DNA from 2 places in the Kocuria sp. CH-021 genome. Region 2 is predicted to be linked to the other one. Evidence: riboswitches for the same ligand, from Rfam matches in the RefSeq annotation. Region 2 holds a riboswitch; the other holds the start of a gene.
What was found. Region 2 has a riboswitch for S-adenosylmethionine ahead of ACPYN7_RS02015 (hypothetical protein). Riboswitches for the same ligand answer to the same signal wherever they lie in the genome.

Region 1: it holds a riboswitch for S-adenosylmethionine, as region 2 does, so the genes downstream of both, ACPYN7_RS16110 (acyl-CoA dehydrogenase family protein) here and ACPYN7_RS02015 (hypothetical protein) in region 2, are expected to answer to the same signal.

The regions. Positions count from the first base shown of each region.
Region 1 is NZ_JBNAFK010000026.1:16,771-23,718, forward strand. It holds gene ACPYN7_RS16090 (FAD-dependent oxidoreductase) at 1-1,439, shown strand, start outside; gene thiS (sulfur carrier protein ThiS) at 1,436-1,675, shown strand; gene ACPYN7_RS16100 (thiazole synthase) at 1,677-2,549, shown strand; gene moeB (molybdopterin-synthase adenylyltransferase MoeB) at 2,546-3,721, shown strand; SAM riboswitch class I at 3,878-3,972, shown strand; gene ACPYN7_RS16110 (acyl-CoA dehydrogenase family protein) at 4,078-5,391, shown strand; gene ACPYN7_RS16115 (MFS transporter) at 5,395-6,819, shown strand; gene ACPYN7_RS16120 (LLM class flavin-dependent oxidoreductase) at 6,816-6,948, shown strand, end outside.
Region 2 is NZ_JBNAFK010000002.1:149,740-156,687, forward strand. It holds gene purH (bifunctional phosphoribosylaminoimidazolecarboxamide formyltransferase/IMP cyclohydrolase) at 1-1,320, opposite strand, end outside; gene purN (phosphoribosylglycinamide formyltransferase) at 1,398-1,979, opposite strand; gene ACPYN7_RS02000 (DUF6350 family protein) at 2,435-3,991, opposite strand; gene ACPYN7_RS02005 (glycosyltransferase family 4 protein) at 4,164-5,333, shown strand; gene ACPYN7_RS02010 (PIN domain-containing protein) at 5,337-5,732, opposite strand; gene ACPYN7_RS02015 (hypothetical protein) at 5,744-5,971, opposite strand; SAM riboswitch class IV at 5,985-6,110, opposite strand; gene ACPYN7_RS02020 (hypothetical protein) at 6,505-6,801, shown strand.

The DNA of each region.
Region 1 (6,948 bases), on a different contig from region 2:
CCCATCCTCTGGTCGAGCAGCCCGTGCACGTCCGGGCCGACGTCGTCGTGGTCGGCGCGGGGGTGATCGGCCTGGCCACCGCCTGGGAGCTGCGCCGCCGCGGCCGCTCCGTGGCCGTGGTGGACCCCGAGCCGGGCTCCGGCGCCAGCCGCGCCGCGGCCGGGATGCTGGCCCCGGTGAGCGAGGTGCAGTACCAGCAGGAGCCCCTCTACCCCCTCATGACCGCCTCGGCGGCCGAGTACCCGGCGTTCGTGGCCGCCCTCGAGCAGGCCGCCGGCGGGACGGTGGGCCACCGGGCCACCGAGACCCTGGTCTGCGGTGTGGACGCCGCCGACCGGCAGGCCCTGGCGGACCTCCGCGAGCTGCAGGCCCGGCACGGCATGACCGTGGAGCAGCTGAGCCTGCGGGCCGCCCGGGCCCTCGAACCGGCCCTGAGCCCCCGGCTGTCCGCCGCGTTCCGGATCCCCGACGACCACCAGGTGGACCCGCGCGGCCTCGTGGCCGGACTGCTCGCCGCCCTCACCGCCCCGGAGCCCTCGGAGCCTTCCGAGTCCGCTCAGCCACCAAAGCCCCCGGCATCCCCGGGACCCTCCCGGTCCCCGGCCTCGTCGGAATCCCGGGAATCCCCGGAATCTCCGGGGTCCCTGCGGTCCCCGGAGGGCGCCGGGCTCCCCGGCCTCCCGGGCGGGCGCGACGGCGGGCCGGCCCGCCTCGTCCACGGCCGCGCCACGGGACTGCGCCGCAGCGCCGAGGGCGCCGTGACCGGTGTCCGCCTGGCCGACGGCGGGATGGTCTCGGCGTCCTGGACCGTGCTCGCCCCGGGGACCGGCCTCGGCGACCTCGAGGAGCTGCCGGAGGGCTGGCACCCGCCCCTGCGCCCGGTGCACGGGGACATCCTGCGCGCCCGGGTCCCCGCCGGAGCGCCCGAGCTGCTCGAGCGCACCGTCCGCGGCCTGGTGCACGGGACACCCGTCTACCTGGTGCCCCGCACCGACGGGACCGTGGTGATCGGGGCGACCTCCCGCGAGGACGACCTCGCCGGACCCAGCGCCGGCGGCGTGTTCCGGCTGCTGCGCGACGCCCAGGCGCTGGTGCCCGGCGTCACCGACCTCGAGCTCGTCGAGGTGCTGGCCCGCGCCCGGCCCGGCACCCCGGACGACATCCCGTACCTGGGGCGGGTCCGCGACCCGGACGGCACGCCCGTGCCGGGGCTCGTGGTCTCCACCGGCTACTTCCGCCACGGCGTCCTGCTGGCCCCGCTGGCCGCCCGGCTCGCCGCGCAGCTCGTCGCCGGCGGCGCCGGGCCGGACCCCGGCGCCGACGCCGAGCACCTCGCCACCACCGACCCGCACCGCTTCGACCGCCCCGTCGAGGCCCGTCGAGGGGACCCCGCCCCGGCCGCCGCCGGGCCCGGCCCCGGGAACAGGAGCACCCGATGACCGCCATCACCCTCAACGGCCGGCCGCACACGGCGGCGGAGGACGCCACCGTCGTCGACCTCGTCGCCGAGACCGTCGGCCGCGCCCTGGGCCCGGACGGCGCCCCGCGGGACGGCGGGCGCCTCGGCGTCGCCGTGGCCGTGGACGCCGCGGTCGTCCCCCGCAGCCGCTGGGCCCGCACGCCCGTGGCCGAGGGCCAGGCCGTCGAGATCATCACCGCTGTCCAAGGAGGCTGACGTGACCCACCCGCACCCCCACCCCATACACGACCCGCTGGTGCTCGACGGCACGGAACTGTCCTCCCGGCTGATCATGGGCACCGGAGGCCTCAGCTCGCTGCACACCCTCGAGCAGGCGCTGCTGGCCTCCGGCACCGAGCTGACCACCGTGGCCCTGCGCCGCTACGCACCCGGTCAGGGGGACTCCCTCTTCGCGATGCTCGAGCGCAACGACATCCGGATCCTGCCCAACACCGCCGGCTGCTACACCGCCCGGGACGCGCTGCTGACCGCCGAGCTCGGGCGGGAGGCGCTCGAGACCGACTGGGTGAAGCTCGAGGTCATCGCCGACGAGGACACGCTGCTGCCCGACGTGGTGGAGCTCCTCGACGCCACTGAGCAGCTCGTGGCCCGCGGCTTCAAGGTCTTCGCCTACACCTCGGACGACCCGGCCGTGGCCCGGCGCCTCGAGGACCTGGGCGCGGCCGCGGTGATGCCCCTGGGCGCCCCCATCGGCACGGGGCTGGGCATCCTCAACCCGCACAACATCGAGCTCATCGCCTCCCGGGCGTCGGTGCCCGTGGTGCTCGACGCCGGGATCGGCACCGCCTCCGAGGCCGCCCTGGCCATGGAGCTGGGCTGCGACGCCGTGCTGCTCGCCAGCGCCGTCACCCGCGCCCAGGACCCGGTGGCGATGGCCACCGCGATGCGCCACGCCGTGCTCGCCGGCCGGCTCGCCGCCGGGGCCGGGCGCATCCCCGCCCGCCGCCACGCCCACGCGTCCTCGCCCATGGCCGGGCGGGTCGGCACGGACGCCCCCGACGACGGGCCCGCCGTCGGCCCGGCCGACGTCCCGCGCGGTGACTGGGCACCCGTGGGGGAGCGGCCGTGAGCCCGCTGCCCCCGCTCGTGGCGCCCGGCCCCGAGCTGACGCGCGAGGAGCTCGAGCGCTACGCCCGGCACCTGACCCTGCCCGGGATCGGGCCGCTCGGCCAGCGGCGGCTGGGCCGCGCCCGCGTGCTCGTCGTCGGCGCCGGGGGTCTGGGCGCCCCGGCCCTGCAGTACCTCGCGGCGGCGGGGGTGGGGACCATCGGGATCGTCGACGACGACGTCGTGGCGCTCTCCAACCTGCAGCGCCAGGTGGTGCACACCACCGCCGACGTCGGCCGGCCCAAGGCCGTCTCCGCCGCCGAGGCCGTCACCGCGCTCAACCCGCTGGTCGAGGTCCGCACCCATCCCGTCCGGCTGGACGCGGACAACGCCGTGGACATCATCCGCGGGTACGACCTCGTCCTGGACGGCGCCGACAACTTCACGACCCGCTACGTGGTCAGCGACGCCGCCGCCCTGACCGGCACCCCCTGCGTGTGGGGCTCCATCCTGCGCTTCGAGGGCCAGGTCAGCGTCTTCTGGGCCGGGCACGGACCCACCTACCGGGACCTCTACCCCGAGGCCCCGCCGGACGGCGAAGTGCCCAGCTGCGCCGAGGGCGGGGTCTTCGGCATGCTCCCCGCGACCATCGGCTCGGTCATGGTCACCGAGGCCGTCAAGCTCGTCACCGGCACCGGCGAGCCCCTGCTCGGGCGGGTGCTGCTGCACGACGCGCTCGCGATGACCTGGCGCGAGATGCGCCTGACCGCGGACCCCGCGGCCGCCCCGGTCACCGCGGTGGCCCGGCCCGCCGCCGGCTGCGCGCTGCCCGGGGCGGACCCCGCCGAGACCGTCGGGGCGGCCGAGCTGGCCCGGCTGCTCGAGCGCCGCTCCCGCGGAGAGGCGTCCTTCGCCCTGGTGGACGTGCGCGAGGACTGGGAGCGGGAGCTCGTGGCCATCGACGGCGCCGTGCCCGTGCCCCTGCAGAAGATCCTGGACCGCGGCGCGGACGCCCTGCCCCCGGAGGCCCGCGGCGCGGACCTCGTGCTGCACTGCAAGGCCGGGGCCCGCTCCGCGACCGCGCTCGCCGCGCTGCGGCCCTTCTACGCCGGGCGGGAGGAGCGGGTCCGGCACCTCGAGGGCGGGGTGCTCGCCTGGGTGGAGCAGGTGGCCCCGGACCAGCAGGTCTACTGAGGCGGTCCGCCGCACTCCCCTCCTTCCCCGGGCGGACGACCGGGTCGATACACCACTCCGGACGAGATGACCGTCTGTGACGCCGTCGTGACATCCGATGACGCGCACAGGTCATCGGCTGGCTCCGGACCCGGGTGGTCTGGTGCGATGTCGGACGTCCCATTCAGAGCGGCTGAGAGATCTGGCTCGACGACGCCGCAGCAACCCGCCCTCCCCCGGGGCCAGGGTGCTAAGGCCAGAACCGATGGAGATCCCGGATCTGCAGCCGGTCCCTGACGTCGGCGCCCGGCGCTGCCGTCACCGGGCCGGACCCTGGCGCGACCGGCACTCCTCGGTGCGACCGAGAGGACCACCGCATGACCCGCACCACGGACGAGAGGACCGCTGTCCGTTCCCGCGCCGGCACGAACCCCGCCGCCGGCCTGCCCCGGGACTACGCCGGGCTCCAGGAGCACTTCCGGCCCCTGTTCGCGGAGATCGCCGCCGGCTCCCTGGACCGGGACCTCCAACGCGTGCTGCCCCACGCGGAGGTCCGCCGGCTGGACCGGGCCGGCTTCGGCGCCCTGCGCGTCCCGGCGGCCCACGGCGGTCCGGAGGTCGGCCTCGAGGACTTCACCCGGCTGCTGATCGACCTGGCCGAGGCCGACTCCAACATCGCCCACCTCTACCGCTCCCACGCCGGCTTCGTGGAGTCCCTGCGCTTCCTGCCCCGGGAGCTCCAGGAGGTCTGGTACCCGCGGGTGCTGGCCGGGGCCACCGTGGGCAACGCCTCCACGGAGAAGGGCGGCAACGCGCTCGGCACCCTGAACACCGTGCTGAGCCGGACCGCCGGGGGCTGGGAGCTCACCGGCCGGAAGTACTACGCCACCGGCTCGGTCTTCTCCGACTACACCCGCGTCTCGGCCGCCCTGGACGGCCAGGACGGCCGCCGCTTCGCCGTCGTCCCCACGGACGCCGAGGGCGTCACGCTCGAGGACGACTGGGACGGCTTCGGGCAGAAGCTCACCGGCACCGGCACCGCGGTCTTCGACCGGGTGCGCGTCCCGGACGACGCCGTGCTGGACCGCACCGCCGGCAGCGCGGAGGCCGTCCACGAGGCCGCCTTCTTCCAGCTGGTGCTGCTGGCCGTGCTGGCCGGCATCGCCCGGGCCGCCCGGCGGGACGCCGTGGACACCATTGCCGCCCGCCGGCGGACCTTCAACACCGGGCTCGGCCTGCCGTTCCGGGAGGACCCGCTGATCCAGGAGGCCACCGGACGGATCTCCGCCAAGGCCTTCGCCGCGGAGGCCACCGTGCTGCACGCCGCCCGTGCCCTGGACGCCGGGATCGCCGCCGCCGCCGCGGCCGGCGCCGACCGGCCGGAGTTCACCGGAACCCTCCCGGCGGCGCTGCACCAGTCCGAGATCGCCGTGGAGCACGCCCAGGTCACCGTGCCGGAGCTGGCGCTCGGCGCGGCCCAGGACCTGTTCCTCACCGTGGGCGCCTCCGCCACGTCCACGGCCAAGGGGCTGGACCGGCACTGGCGCAACGCCCAGACCGTGGCCACCCACAACCCGATCGCCTTCCGTGCCCGCGCCCTCGGCGACTACCTCATCAACGGCACCCTGCCGGAGGGCCTGAACGCCATCGGCGACGCGAAGACCCCCGCCGACCGAACCCCAGGAGCCTGACCCATGACCACCACGAGCACGGCCGCCGCGGGCCGCAGCAGCATCGTCCACGGCAAGAAGCGCGTCCTGGCCTCGGCCTTCGCCGGCACCACCATCGAGTGGTACGACTTCTACCTTTACGGCACCGCCGCCGCGCTGGTCTTCAACGTCCAGTTCTTCCCCATGGCCACCGAGGTCGGCGGCATCGTCGCGTCCTTCGCCACGCTCGCGGTCGGGGTCATCGCCCGGCCCCTGGGCGGGATCATCGCCGGGCACCTGGGCGACCGGATCGGCCGCAAGGCCCTGCTGGTGGCCTCCCTGATGCTCATGGGCGTGGCCTCCACCCTGATCGGGCTGCTGCCGACCTACGAGGTGATCGGCTGGTGGGCCGTCGTCGGGCTCGTGGTCCTGCGCATCCTCCAGGGCCTGTCCGCCGGCGCCGAGTGGGGCGGCTCCGCGCTGCTGAGCGTGGAGCACTCACCGGCCCGGCACCGCGGGTTCTTCGGGTCCTTCACCCAGATCGGCTCCTCCGCCGGCATGCTGCTGGCCACCGGGGCGTTCTTCATCGTGCAGAACGTCATGAGCGAGGAGCAGTTCGCCGCCTACGGCTGGCGCATCCCCTTCCTGCTCTCGGCCCTGCTGGTGGCGATCGGCCTGTGGATCCGCCTCGGCGTGGCCGACGCCCCGGAGTTCCTGGCGCACCGGGCCTCGGGCAACGTGGCCACCGCGCCCCTGCGGGAGCTGCTGACCCACCACCGCCGCCCGCTGCTGGTCACGATCGGCCTGCGCCTGGCCCAGAACGCCGTCTACTACCTGGTGACGGTCTACATGCTGACCTACCTGCGGGACGTGCGCGGGGACAGCGCCGCGGGCGTGACCGCGGTGATGATCGCCTCGGCCATCGGCCTGTTCTCCACCCCGTTCTGGGGCTGGCTCTCCGACCGGGTGGGCCGCAAGGTCGTCTCGGTGACCGCCTACGCGGCGATCGGCGTCTTCGGCTGGGTGCTGTTCGCCTTCCTCGACACCGGCCCGCTCGCCCTGCTGCCGCTCGTGGTGATCCTGGGCATCAACCTCGTCCACGACGCGATCTACGGGCCGCAGGCGGCCTGGTTCGCCGAGCAGTTCCCCGTGCACGTGCGCTACTCGGGGGTGAGCTTCGGCTACCAGGTCGGCACCGTCCTGGGCGGCGGGCTGATGCCGATGATCGCCGCCCTGCTGTTCGCCGCCGGCGGGGGCACCCCGTGGCTCATCGCCGGCTACCTCTCCGGACTGGCGGTGCTCTCGATCGTCGCCGCCCTGGCCGCGAAGGACCCCGCCCGCGAACAGCGCGGCACCGAGCTCACCGACCTGCACGACATCCGCAGCGCCCTCGGCGCGACCCGAGCCGCCGACGCCGGGACCACCCCCGGGACCACCCCCGAGACAACCCCTGCGAGGAGCACCGTATGACCCGCCCCCTGCTGCTGAACGCCTTCGACATGATGGTGCCCGTGCACCAGTCACCGGGACTGTGGCGCCACCCCGAGGCCGGGGTCACGCAGTTCGACACGCTCGAGTACTGGACGTCCCTGGCCCGCA
Region 2 (6,948 bases):
GTGGTCGGCGAGCAGGATCGCGTTGGACTTCACCGCCCGCAGCGCCTTCCAGGCGAAGGCGAGGTCGGCGAGCGTCCGCTCGTCCGCCGGCGTCCCCGCGGCCAGCGTCCAGCCGGCCGGGTCGTCGCCCTCGGCGTCGAGCCGGTCGGCGACCTGCAGCAGCGCGCCGCCGGAGACCTGCCGGTACTCGAGGACGTCCCGCTCGAACCCCTCGGGCAGCTCCAGCAGACGGATGTTCTTCTTGGCCTGCAGGATCTCGAGGGCCGCGGGCTCGAACCCGGGGGCCACGACGACCTCGGTGAAGATGTCGCGCACGGTCTCGGCCATGGCCCGGGTCACGGTCCGGTTGGCGGCGATCACGCCGCCGTACGCGGAGAGCGGGTCGCACGCGTGGGCCTTGCGGTGGGCGTCGGCGATCGGGTCCTCGGCGCCGGGGGTGGCCACGGCGAGCCCGCACGGGTTGTTGTGCTTGACGACGGCCACGGCCGGCTCGTCGAAGTCGTAGGCGGCGCGCAGCGCGGCGTCGGCGTCCACGTAGTTGTTGTAGGACATCTCCTTGCCGTGCAGCTGGTCGGCCTGGGCGATGCCGGGCGCCGCGGCCTCGTCCACGTAGAGCGCCCCCTTCTGGTGGGGGTTCTCGCCGTAGCGCAGCGAGGCGGAGCGCTGCAGGGCCAGGCCGGCGTAGGGCGGCCAGAAGTTGGCGTCCTCGTCCTGCTCGAACTGCTGGGCCGTCCAGGTCGCCACCGCGGTGTCGTAGGCGGCGGTGTGCGCGAACGCCGCGGCGGCCAGCCGCCGCCGCGCCCGCAGGTCGAAGCCGCCCGAGGCCGCGGCCTCGACGACCGCGTCGTAGGAGGACGGGTCGACCACCACGGACACCGCCGCGTGGTTCTTGGCGGCGGCCCGGACCATGGAGGGACCGCCGATGTCGATCTGCTCGACGACCTCGTCCTGGCCCGCGCCGGAGCGCACCGTGTCCGCGAACGGGTAGAGGTTCACGACCACGAGGTCGAACGGCTCGATCTCCAGCTCCGCGAGCTGGTCCATGTGGTCCTGCTTGCGGCGGTCCGCGAGGATGCCGGCGTGCACCCGCGGGTGCAGGGTCTTGACCCGGCCCTCCAGGCACTCCTGGAACCCGGTGACGTCCGCGACCTCCGTGACCGGCACGCCCAGTGCGGCGATCCGCCGTGCGGTCGAGCCGGTGGAGACGATCGCGACGCCGGCCCGGTGCAGGCCCGTGGCGAGGCCCTCCAGCCCGGTCTTGTCGTAGACGGACACCAGCGCCCTCTTGATGGGCACACGGTCAAGCTGGGTGGGGCTCACAGGTTCTCCAAGCGTTCGAGGTCGTGGTTGCCGGCGGGATCCGCCGGGACCATTTTACGGACCCGTGCCGGGCCCGCTCACCGGGCGTCGTGCAGGGCGCCCCGCCGGGCCGTCTCGCCGAGCGTGCGCACCAGCAGCTCGCGCTCGGCGGCCTTGATCCGCTCGTGCAGCTGCGCCTCGGTGTCCCCGTCCGCCACGGGCACCGCCGCCTGCGCCAGGATCGGACCGGCGTCGACGTCGGCGACGACCTCGTGGACGGTGACACCGGTGACCTTCACCCCGTGCGCGAGGGCGTCCCGCACCGCGTGCGCGCCCGGGAAGGACGGCAGCAGGGACGGGTGGGTGTTGATGATCCGCCCCGCGAACGCCTCGACGAACTCGGCGTCCACGATCCGCATGAACCCCGCGAAGAGGACCCGGTCGGGCTCCCGGGCGGCCACCGCCGCCTGCAGGGCGCGGTTCCACCGCGTCCGGTCCGGGTGGTCGCCGGGCCGGACCAGGAAGGTCTCCACCCCGGCCTGCCGGGCCCGTTCCAGGCCGGTGCAGGGCCGGTCCGCGCCCACGGCGGCGATCTCGACGTCGATCCGGCCCTCCCGGACGGCGTCGAGGACCGCCTGCAGATTGGTGCCGGAGCCGGAGACCATGACCACGATGCGCATGCCGTCGAGTCTAGTGGCGCGGGCGGGGACCGGTGCCCGGGGTGCCCTAGAGTGAAAGGCATGACCCCTCCCCGCCCGAGTCCCGAGGCAGCCCCTGCGGACGCACGACGCGCCGCCGCGACCCGCACGGCAGGAGGTGCGCTGGTGTGCGCGGCGGTGGCCCTGGTGCTCGTCGGCTCCGGGCTGTGGCCGACCGTGGCGGGGGTCGTGCTCGCGGCCGCCGGGATCGGGCTGGGCATCGCGGCCCTCGTGCGCTCCCGCGGGACGGACCGGCGCCGGCTGCTGGTGGTGAGCGCGGTCGCCGCGATCGTGCTGGGCTCGCTGAGCCTGCTCACCGGCGGGGCGCGCCTGGCGCTGTGGCCCGTGGCCGAGGCCTACCAGGAGTGCGTCGCCGGCACCCTCACCCTCTCCGGGGAGGCGCAGTGCCAGCAGGAGCTCGAGGACGGGATCTGGAGCTATCTCTCCGGCGACCGGGGCGCGCCGGCGTCGGACGACGCGGCGGGCGCCTCGACGGCGTCGACCGCGTCCACGTCGAACGCCTCCGCGGGACCGAACCCCGCCCCGGCCCGCCCCTGAGCCGCCCACGGCACAGTGCCGGCGCGCTCCGACCCGGCCCGGTCCCGGTCGGCCCCCGGCGCGGTCCGCGGGCCCCGCGGGCCCGCCGAGCGCATCGCGCGCCGGGCCGCGGCCTCCTCCCGGTGCCGCCGCCGCGCCTCGCGCCGGCCGGCGGGCGTCCGGTCCTCCCCGTCCTCCTCGTCGCGGGGCGGGGCGAACGGCGGCTCGTGCTCGAGCCACGGTCCCAGGACGTAGCCGACCGCCGTCCCGACGGCCACCTCGGCGCCGAACAGCAGCAGGACGGCGGGACCGTCGGGCCCCACGTCCGTGAGCCGGCCGAGCCCCAGCGAGCCGTGCGCCAGCCAGCTCAGCAGCATCACCAGCACGCCCGCGACCGCGCCCACGAGCACCCCGGTCAGCAGCGTCGAGACCGGGTACGTGATCCAGCGGGCGGGCAGCCGCAGCGCCATCCAGTCGTCCAGGTGGTTCTCGCCCTCGCGCAGGAACCACCAGCCGGCGAGGACGCCGGCCAGGATCGGCAGCGCGACCACTCCCAGCGCGCCGGCCGGGAGCTCCTCTGGTGGCAGCGCGGCGAGCGCCGGGAGCAGCGGCACGGGTCCGGGGTCGGTGCCCAGCGGGGAGGCGTGGGTGCCGGAGCCGAGGTCGAAGCCCGCGCCCGTGGCCCAGGCCAGGGCGTAGACCGCGAGATTGGGCAGGTAGCCGAGCTGCAGCCCGGTCAGCGCGGTGTCCCCCGGCACGCCGGTGCCGAGCCGCTGGTAGACGCCCACCACGTCGTTCCAGTTCCAGAACAGGGCGGCGGCGAGCAGGGCCGCCCCGGCGCCGACCCCGGCGACGGCCGCGACGAAGCCGGCGCGCAGCACCGCCCAGACGTAGGACCCGGCCCAGCGGGAGTACTGGCTCGTGCGCTCCACCCACGCGGCGGCGTTGACGCCGATCAGCCCCGGCAGGGACCGGGAGGCCCGGTACGCGCCCACGAACCCGCCCAGGGCCACGGGCACGAGCGGGAAGACGGCCGCCGCGGCCGGGCTCGCCGAGACCTGCTCCCCGGTGAACAGCAGCGCCGCCGCGGCGCCGAGCGCGGAGTAGGCGGCGAGGCCGCTGAGGTACGGCTGCCAGAACTGGCCCTCCCAGCAGGCCCGCGCCAGCCGCCGCCCGGCGTGCCAGGCGAGCGCGAACGGGACGACGGTCAGCCCCAGGGGGACGAGGTTGAGCGTCCCGGTGGTCGCGGGCAGTCCCGCGCCCGGGTCCAGGGCCACCTGGAGGGGCGTGAGGTGGGCGAGCAGCCACACGTGGCCCGAGAGCACGATCCCCCCGGTCAGTCCAAGGGTGTCGAAGCCGTCGGCGAGCCACACCATGAGGACGGTCAGCAGGACGAGCAGGTAGGACACCACGGCCACGGAGCCGAGTTCCAGCACGCCCTGCAGCCACAGCGGCATCGGCACGCCCCTGCGGTCGGGGCGTGCGGCGGGGGAAGAGGAGCCATGGGAGTTCATCACCGACCATCTTCCCACGCCCGCGCGGCGCCCCGGCAGAGGCTTCACGAGGCCTTCACCGGCGGGCCACGCGCCGCTTCCCGTCCGGCCGCCCGGCCCGGGCAGGCTCGGGCCCATGAGAGTCGCCGTGGTCGCCGAGCAGTTCCTCCCCCACTTGAACGGAGTCACCCACTCGGTGCTGCGGGTCGTCGAGCAGCTGGTCGCCGGAGGGCACGACGTCGCCGTCGTGGCGCCCTCCTACGGCCCCGCTCCGCTCGGGCGCCCCGCCGAGGACGTCGTCGAGGACCTGGACGGGGTGCCGGTGCACCGGCTGCCCGCCGTGCCGCTCACGGGCTATCCGGCGGTGCGCGTGGCCGGGGGGACCGTGGCGCGGGTGCGCCGGCAGCTCGAGCGCTTCCGGCCGGACGTGGTCCACGTGGCCTCCCCGTTCGTGCTGGGCCGCCGGGCGATCCTGGCGGCCCGGCAGCTCGGGGTGCCGTGCGTGGCGGTCTACCAGACGGACGTGCCCGGCTACGCGGCCAAGTACGGGGCCCCGTTCCTCGAGCAGCTCCTGTGGGGGCACGTGCGCTCCATGCACAACCTCGCGACGCTCACGCTCGCGCCGTCCACCTCGGCCGTCCGTCAGCTCACCGAGCACGGCGTCCGGGACGTGCACCTGTGGCGGCGCGGGGTGGACACCACCCGCTTCAGCCCCCGGCACCGGGACGAGCAGTGGCGGGAGGAGGTCGGCGGCGGCCGGCGGATCGTCGGCTACGTGGGCCGGATCGCCCCGGAGAAGCAGGTCGAGGACCTCGCCGCGGTCGCGGACCTGCCCGGCACGCGTCTCGTGGTCGTGGGCTCGGGCCCGGAGGAGGACGTCCTGCGCCGCCGGCTCCCGCAGGCCCACTTCACCGGGCGGCGCAGCGGCGCGGAGCTCGCCCGCATCATGGCGTCCTTCGACGTGTTCGTCCATCCCGGCGAGTTCGAGACGTTCTGCCAGACGATCCAGGAGGCCATGGCCTCCGGGGTGCCGGTGGTCGCGACCGGCCGGGGCGGGCCCCTCGACCTCGTGGACCGGTCCCGCACCGGCTGGCTCTATCCCCCGGGCGACCTCGGAGCGCTGCGGGGGCACGTGGCCGACCTCCTGGGCGACGAGGCGAAGCGGGCCGCGTTCGGCGCCGCCGCGCACGCGGCGGTCCAGGGCCGGACGTGGGACGTGCTGGTCGGGCAGCTGCTCGAGCACTACGAGCGCGCCCTGGAGCTCTCGGTGCCGGAGCGCGGCCCGCGCCGCCGCCGGGCCGCCTGAGGGCTACCGCGAGGACTGCCGCGGGGCGGGGGACGCGTCCAGGACGGACGTCCCGGTGCCGGCGTACCGCCCGGGCTCCGCGGTCAGCACGGTCAGCCCGTGCACCAGGGCCGTGGCCGCGGTGAGGCCGGCGAGCGGGTCGGCCGTCGCCCGTGCCGCCAGCGCGCCCCACGCCCGGGCCACGGCGGCGTCCACCGGCAGCACCCGGCCCGGGAAGCGCAGCTCGAGCTGCTCCGCCCACAGCGTCTCGTCGGGCCGCTCGGCGAGCAGCTCGCCGAGCACCGTGGCCGGCACGAACAGCCGCCGGTGACCCTGCCGGCGCAGGACCCCGGCCAGCTCGGGGCAGCGCTCCGGGGTGCGCACCCCGAGCAGCACGGAACGGTCCAGGAGCAGGTCCACGGCGCCCGTCCTCAGGCGGCGGCGAGCTCCCCGCGGGCCGGGGCCAGCAGGAAGTCCACGAACTCGGTGCGGGCCTGCACCGCACGGGCGTAGTCCTCGACGCTCATGGCGGAGGCGCTGATGGCCGGGACGCCGGCGGGCTCGCCCGGGGACGGGTCCCGTCCGGCCGGGACACCCGGGGAGGAGCCGGGCGGCGCGCCCGTGCGGACGGCGGGGACGGGGGTGCGGGGGTCGGACATGACCGGGATCCTTCGTGCGCTCTTGCTCGCACCGGGTGCCGCCGTGGCGGCGACGCGAGCCGCTTCGTCATCCGAACCACCCGTGAACATGGGGTTGGTGCCCGGTCAAGTCGGAGCTTGCCGACCGGGTCTCTTGAAGCTGAGTCCATTGAACCACATCGCCCGGCGGCGCCAGGGTCGCCCCCCCCTGTGCGCGGTTCTTCCCCGGGACGTCACCGTTCCGACATCTCGGCGACACATCGCTGCGCTGGAATGGTCGCGGAACACCGGCGACGGCGCCGGCGACGAGCTCGAGCATTACGTTTCAGTGACACGACTCACGACGCGCTTGTCGAGGTGTCGGAGCTCCGGGGTAGCCTGGATCTGCTTCTCGAGATGCGGCGTCCGCGTGCTCGGCCGGAGATCACACGATCCCCGGCGAACCCGCGGAGGGGCTCCGACCCGCTGCGCGCCAACCCGATGTTCCCGGGTGGATCGGATGACGAAGCGGCGGGCAACGCCATCGGATGCCTGCAAGAACGTCAGGAGAAAACATGACCATGTCCGAAGAAAGATCAGCCATCACCACCGACCAGCGCGAGGAGTGGATCGACGTGACCGTCACCGCCCTCCCCGATCTGCACCTCGTCCGGCTCACGTCGACCGACGGGGACGTGCAGGAGTACCTGAGCCCTGAGGCCGACGACCTCGCCGCCGCGGCGGAGCACACGGAGGGAACCGCGCAATGGTGCGCCAAGTACCGCCAGCTCCTCGTTCCCGGAGCCCTCGCGACGACCGGACGGCACCCGTTCTTCAAGCTCCACCCCTCGACCCTCCCGCTGTCGGCGTAGCCGGCGGGCAGGACACGACGGAGGCCGCAGCCCATCGGGCTGCGGCCTCCGTCGTGCGCGCCGCCCGCAGCCCGCTCCGCACCCCGGGCCGCTCCGCACCCCGGGCCGCTCCGCACCCCGGGCCGGGCCGCACCCCGGGCCGGGCCG